One region of the Bradyrhizobium sp. AZCC 1721 genome, then DNA from elsewhere that is predicted to be linked to it. Evidence: predicted binding sites of a transcription regulator. Region 1 holds the regulator's gene; the other holds the start of a gene.
What was found. The regulator PhoB, encoded in region 1, activates phosphate uptake and scavenging genes when phosphate is short. The targets are predictions, from matches to a motif close to TGTCATNNANCTGTCAT.
Positions count from the first base shown of each region.

Region 1 (3,414 bases):
CGTTGCTGCGGATATTCAACCGGATGTACGATCTCTATCCGGGTCAGCGCGCCACCGGTCAGCTCTTGCTCGACCAGACCAACGTCCTCGACCCCAAGCTCGATCTCAATCTGCTGCGGGCCCGCGTCGGCATGGTGTTCCAGAAGCCGACGCCGTTCCCGATGACGATCTACGAGAACATCGCCTTCGGTATCCGTCTCTACGAGAAGATCTCCAAGTCGGAGATGGACGGCCGGGTCGAGAAGGCGCTGCGCGGCGGCGCCCTGTGGAACGAGGTCAAGGACAAGCTCAATGCAAGCGGCCTCTCGCTGTCCGGCGGCCAGCAGCAGCGGCTCTGCATCGCGCGCACCGTTGCGGTCAGGCCCGAGGTGATCCTGTTCGACGAGCCCTGCTCGGCGCTCGATCCGATCTCGACCGCCAAGATCGAGGAACTGATCCAGGAACTGGCAGAGGACTACACCATCGCCATCGTCACCCATAATATGCAGCAGGCGGCGCGCGTCTCGGACAAGACCGCCTTCATGTATCTCGGCGAGCTGGTCGAATTCGACGACACCAACAAGATTTTCACCTCGCCGCGCGATCGACGTACCCAGGACTACATCACGGGGCGGTTTGGTTAAGGAGATAACAGATGGCTTCTGAGCACACCGCCAAGGCGTTTGACAGCGACCTCCAGGAATTGACGCGTCTGGTCGCCGAGATGGGCGGCCTTGCTGAGCGCATGATCACCGAATCCGTCGACGCGCTGGTCCGCCGCGACGTCGCGCTCGGCAAGCACGTCGTCGCCACCGACGTCGAGATCGACCGCCTGCAGCATCTGATCGAGGAGCGCGCGGTGCTGACCATCGCCCGCCGCCAGCCGATGGCGATCGATCTGCGCGAGATCGTCGGCGCGATGCGGGTTGCCACCGATCTGGAGCGGATCGGCGACCTCGCCAAGAACATGGGCAAGCGCGTCGCGGCGCTGGAGAACGATTTCCAGCCGCTGAAACTGATGCGCGGCCTCGAGCACATGACCGATCTGGTACAATCGCAGGTCAAGTCGGTGCTGGACGCCTATGCCGCGCACGATCTGCCGGCGGCGATGGCGGTGTGGAAGGGCGACGAGGAAGTCGACGCCATCTGCACCTCGCTGTTCCGCGAACTCCTCACCTACATGATGGAGGATCCGCGCAACATCTCGTTCTGCATCCACCTGATGTTCTGCGCCAAGAATATCGAGCGGATCGGCGACCACGCAACCAACATCGCCGAAACCGTGTTCTACATGATCGAGGGTCAGCAGATGCTCGACAAGCGCCCGAAGGGCGACATGACGACGTTTGCCACGACCGTCTCCAACACTTGAGGAAAGCAGAATGAGCGCGCGCATTATGGTGGTCGAGGACGAGGAAGCGTTGACCACGCTGTTGCGCTACAACCTCGACGCTGAAGGCTATGAGGTCGAGACCGTCGGCCGCGGCGACGATGCGGATACGCGGCTGAAGGAGCGCGTGCCCGATCTCGTCGTGCTCGACTGGATGCTGCCGGGCCTCTCCGGCATCGAGCTGTGCCGCCGTTTGAGAGCGCGCCCCGAAACCAAGCAATTGCCGATCATCATGCTGACCGCGCGCGGCGAGGAGAGCGAGCGGGTGCGGGGGCTTGCGACCGGCGCCGACGATTACATCGTCAAGCCGTTCTCGGTGCCGGAACTGCTGGCGCGCGTAAAGGGCCTGCTGCGGCGGGCGAGCCCCGAGCGGCTCGCCACCGTGCTGACCTATGGCGATATCGAACTCGATCGCGAAAAACGCCGCGTCGCGCGCTCGGGCCGCCAGATCGATCTCGGCCCGACCGAGTACCGCCTGCTCGAATTTTTCCTCGAGCACCCCGGCCGCGTCTTCAGCCGCGAGCAGTTGCTCGACAGCGTCTGGGGCCGCGACATCTATATCGACGAGCGCACCGTCGACGTCCATATCGGCCGCTTGCGCAAACTGCTCAACCCCGGCCGCGAGCAGGATCCGATCCGCACCGTCCGCGGCGCAGGTTACGCGCTGGATGACCGGTTTGCGAAGGTGGAGCCGTAGCTGCGTCCGCTGCTATTTCCGCAAGCCCCGCCGTCGTCCCCGCGAACGCGGGGACCGATAACCACAAATCTCGATTGTTGAAACGTGCTGGAGCTCCAGCTCAGCGTAACCACAGACACCTGTGGTTATGGGTCCCTGCGTTCGCAGGGACGACAAGTTGAGATAATGGTGCGCGCCCCTTACCGCGTCTGCTTCGGCTGCTGCCTGCGCCGATCGGCAGCGGGCTGGTAGGCGATGCGCGAGTGGTGGGCGCAATAGGGCAGGCCCGTGAGCGCCTTGCCGCCGCAGAAGAAGAATTCCGGGCTCGAGGGATCGCCGACCGGCCAGTGGCAGGTGGCCTCGTTCAGTTCGAGCAGCGACAGCCGCTGGCTCATCGGCACGACGTTGTCGAAGGCGATCGGATCCGGCTCCATCTCGACTTCGAAGGCGTGTGCCAGCGCGGTGTTGCCGCGCGAGACCGGACGCGACACCCGCATCATCGGCTGGGCGGGGCGTGCCTTGCGCTGCCGCGGGGCGGCCGAGGAGGGGCTCTTGGCACGGCCGGAAAGGCCCAGCCGGTGCACTTTGCCGATTACGGCGTTTCGCGTCACATTCCCGAGTTCCGCGGCGATCTGGCTCGCCGACAATCCGGCTTCCCAGAGCTTCTTAAGCTGTTCGACGCGATCGTCGGACCAGGTCAAAACCGTCATCGTAATCTTCCCTTCGCATCGCGCCGGCCAATCGGGGGCAGCGCTGGCGAGTCATTCGTCTCAAAAATCCCTGCGGTCAGAATCCCTTAGCCCTCGCCGGACGCGCTAACCGCGCCGAACGTTTACGCCTGTACAAAATGGACTCTTAGGGATCAGAACTGCCGCACGAGATGTCGTACCCGACAGCCCAAACGCTACAATATGGCGTGACTCGGGCGCAAGAGTCCGGGCCCGAACGTCCACATGTTCTGACATCTAGGCATTTCACTGCGTGTTTTCCACCACACCGCAATCTTACGGATTTCAGCATCTTGCACTGCAGGAAAGGCGGCTCCGTGGCGTGTTGACAGCGCCCCACGCCCACATAGAATGCCTCTCACGTGCCGCCCTTAAGAGGCGGCACGTTTCGTTTTCGCAAGACCGGCTGTTGCCGCGTTCGCGCCAATGCACGCCCGCGGCAGGTCTCAAAGGCAGGTCTCAAACCTCAGTGATTGCCATGACCAATAGCGCCACGTCGCATCTGCTCCCGGTCTTCGCCAGGGTCGATCTCGGCTTCGAACGCGGCGAGGGCTGCTGGCTGACCGCCACCAATGGCGAGCGCTATTTGGACTTCACCTCGGGCGTCGCGGTGAATGCGCTCGGTCACTGCCATCCGCACC
Region 1 is NZ_JAZHSB010000001.1:6,725,638-6,729,051, reverse strand. Features, by position in the region: gene pstB (phosphate ABC transporter ATP-binding protein PstB) at 1-623, shown strand, start outside; gene phoU (phosphate signaling complex protein PhoU) at 635-1,351, shown strand; gene phoB (phosphate regulon transcriptional regulator PhoB) at 1,362-2,066, shown strand; gene V1273_RS32110 (GcrA family cell cycle regulator) at 2,246-2,755, opposite strand; gene V1273_RS32105 (aspartate aminotransferase family protein) at 3,252-3,414, shown strand, end outside.

Region 2 (3,414 bases), 390 kb from region 1:
GACTTGGCGATGCGTTCTGCAAGTGTGCCGCGCGGAATATCCTTTTTTTCGCTGCGTTGGAACCGATCGTTGCCGGCGCCTTCGTCTTTCACTTCGGCCGCGACATCCACGCCTGGCTTGTGCTGTGCGACGTTTTTGCTGATTCCGAAAGCTTCGTTTCCAGCATCACTTTCTCTTGTCGTCCTTGCCATCACATCTCTCCTCTTAAAATGGGAACGGAGGCGAGTGATCAATCGAGAGAAGAATTCCGGGCTGCGCCCCGAACCCGAGCGAGCTAATGCACAACTTTAATGTGTGTCAAATCAACGAGGTCGTCAATCAAATAGACCTTTCGCGGAAGCGTGACTGACGCGGAGCTCACTTACGCATAGCGAGCCGGATTTGCGGGAACGATTTGGCACTGGCGAGTTGAGGCGGCATTGTGAGTGGCGTGGAGTTTCGAAATGCGTAGGTCCAACTGGACGCCATCGATTGCCCCATGAGTTTGACGAAACAATCTACCTGATGGCAGATTATTCCGGCCGACTGGGACGGGCTTTGCGGGAAGCCGACTACGAAGCCACCGATCTCGAACGGTCATTCAGGATCTGATGAGCGGCCAATACAGCAATCCCTTGACGTCATTGCCTTCAATACTGCCGAGCGGTGGCCCGAAGATGTCGCCAGAGAATTACGCCGCCGGTGCGATCTGCAGATGCGCGAACTGCCCTCCTCGCTCTCAGATTCTGTCGAGCGCCATGATGGGCCTGATCGGCGGCAATTGACCTTACGGTTTGCTTAAATCGACTCCGCCGTAACCACAAGATCGCAGAAGGATAGGTCGGAGCACCAGTCGCGCCTGATTGATTTGTAACAGCGGCGCGGTCAAGCAAAGCGGCTTTAGCGAGTTCCAAGCCGGGGTTGAGGGGCCCATGGTCCTAACCTGTGGGTTGTCGCCCGCCAGCATTTGCCTTTTACTATGGCTTCGAAGGTGTCCGTCCGCGAGCGGAGGAGGCATCATCATGATCAACTTGGTGGTGATCAAGGCCATTCGCGCCTGCAACCTTCGCTGCAGCTATTGTTATTACATTAGTTAGCTCCGGACTACGCGGCCTAACTTTTTCTCCCACCTTGAATCAGCGTCGCATAATCGGCGAAGTCAGGGCCGCGCGTAACATCTGCGAGAACAGTCCCCCAAACGAAAAAGGACCAACTTTCGTTGGCCCAGTATCGGGATTAACTCCCTCTGCGAACAGGCCCGATCCCGACGGCCCCGGGGGGCTGGGGGCTGAGGAATCCGGAACCGAAAGGACCGGGCCAACGCAGGATTTTCTTTTCGCAATCTAGCGGGGCGGACGGTTGGCGGAAGTAGGGCAGCAATAAGATTCCGCTAACGATCCCGTGAATCGATATTTCCAGCGATATCGGGCCATCCGCCGCAGTTTCCTTCGTATTTGCACCCCCTTGCGGCGCCCCGCGGTTAGCGCGATCATGTAAATTGGATGACAGGAGGCGCTCCATGACCCTGATATCGGAGGACACCGATCCAAGCGATAGCCGCGCAGTGGCGCGCGTCGCCACTGCGAGCACGCCGCCGAATCGCGTCACGTTCAATCGTCTCGAACTCAACCGTATCCTCAATCTGTATGGGCGCATGGTCGCCGACGGCGAGTGGCGCGACTATGCCATCGACTTTCTGAAAGACCGCGCGGTGTTCTCCGTATTCCGCCGCGCTTCCGAAGTTCCGATCTATCGCATCGAGAAAGATCCGCGGCTCGCGCGCAAGCAGGGCATGTACAGCGTGATCTCGGCGACCGGACTGATCCTGCGCCGCGGCCACGAACTCGAGCGCGTGCTGCTGGTGATCGACCGCAAGCTGGCGGTGGTTTAATCGGCCGGGCTGCTGCGAGCCGGGGCCCATTCTACTTTGCATGGGGTTGTTTTCGCGATTTTGAGTCTGGGCCCTGCGGTGTACCGCCAAAGAGGTGCACGCGTGGCCAGACTACGAGGCGGGGACCGTCGTGCTGCCTTCGCCGAGCGCGCGCTGCATCATGACCGTGTCCAGCCAGCGGCCGAACTTGAGGCCGACGCTGGGATGCGTCCCGATCATCTGGAAGCCGCATTTGGTGTGAACGCCGATCGAGCCGGCGTTGGCGGAGTCGCCGATGACCGCGATCATCTGCCGGTAGCCGCGCGCCTCGCATTCGGCGATCAGCCGCTGCATCAGTTGCAGGCCGATACCGCGCCGGTGCGTGGCCGGCTTCAAATAGACCGAATTCTCCACCGTGAAGCGATAGGCCGGCCGTGGCCGGTAGGGGCCGGCATAGGCGTATCCGATCGCCTGGCCTTCGACGGCGGCGACCAAATAGGGAAAGCCGCCATCCGACAGCGCCCTGAATCGCCGGGTCATCTCGGCGAGGTCGGGCGGGATGAGTTCGAACGTGGCGGTGCCGTAGCGCACCGCGTGCTCGTAGATCTCGGTGATGGCGGGGAGGTCGGCCTCGGTGGCGGGCCGGATTTCGGCAGCGGACATGGGGAAAGGATATCAGGCGACAAATCTGGATCAACGCTCTTTCCGTCATGGCCGGGCATAGCCGTCTGAAGGACGGCGTCGCTTCCGCTCGCCTATGCCCGGCCATCCACGTCTTTGTCGCCACGGCGCAGGGCGTGGATGCCCGGGTCCCGTCTCCGCCGAGGCTTCTCCGCCAAGGCTTCGCCGGGCCCAAGCGCACCCGGTCGCCGAAGCTTTAGTGAAGGCGGCAAGCCGGGACTGACGGTGACTGAGCAAAACAAAAGCCCCGGCCGCGAGGCCGGGGCTTTAACCCTTGAACCTGATCGGCGGCGCTTAGTCGCGCTGGCCGAGGAGCTGCAGGAGCAGCGTGAACAGGTTGATGAAGTTCAGGTAGAGCGACAGTGCGCCGGTAATCGCCGCACGCTCTTCAACGTCAGCGCCTCCCGAAGCGTAGCCGTAGATGTACTCGTTCTTCAGCCGCTGGGTATCCCAGGCGGTGAGGCCCGCGAACACCAGCACGCCGACCACCGAGACGATGAACTGCAGCATCGAACTCGCCAGGAACAGGTTTACCAGGCTCGCGATGATGACGCCGATCAGACCCATGAACAGGAACGACCCCATGCCGCTCATGTCACGCTTGGTGGTGTAGCCATAAAGGCTGAGCGCACCGAAGGTCGCCGCGGTGATGAAGAACACCCGAACGATCGAGGTGTGCGTATACACCAGGAAGATCGACGACAGCGAAATGCCCATCAGCGCCGAGAACACCCAGAACAGCATCTGGGCGGTCGCGGGCCGCAGCCGGTTGATGCCCGCCGAGATCGCGAACACCATCGCCAGCGGCGCGAGGATGAACAGCCACTTCAGCGGGCTGACATACATCGCGTAGCCGAACTGCGTCAGGTAGGCGTTGCCGAACC
Region 2 is NZ_JAZHSB010000001.1:7,110,939-7,114,352, reverse strand. Features, by position in the region: gene V1273_RS33755 (hypothetical protein) at 1-191, opposite strand, end outside; gene V1273_RS33750 (DUF2794 domain-containing protein) at 1,499-1,870, shown strand; gene V1273_RS33745 (GNAT family N-acetyltransferase) at 1,982-2,512, opposite strand; gene V1273_RS33740 (Bax inhibitor-1/YccA family protein) at 2,825-3,414, opposite strand, start outside.
Region 2: V1273_RS33750 (DUF2794 domain-containing protein) is a predicted target of PhoB. The motif match lies at 1,471-1,487, and genes of this name have one in related genera.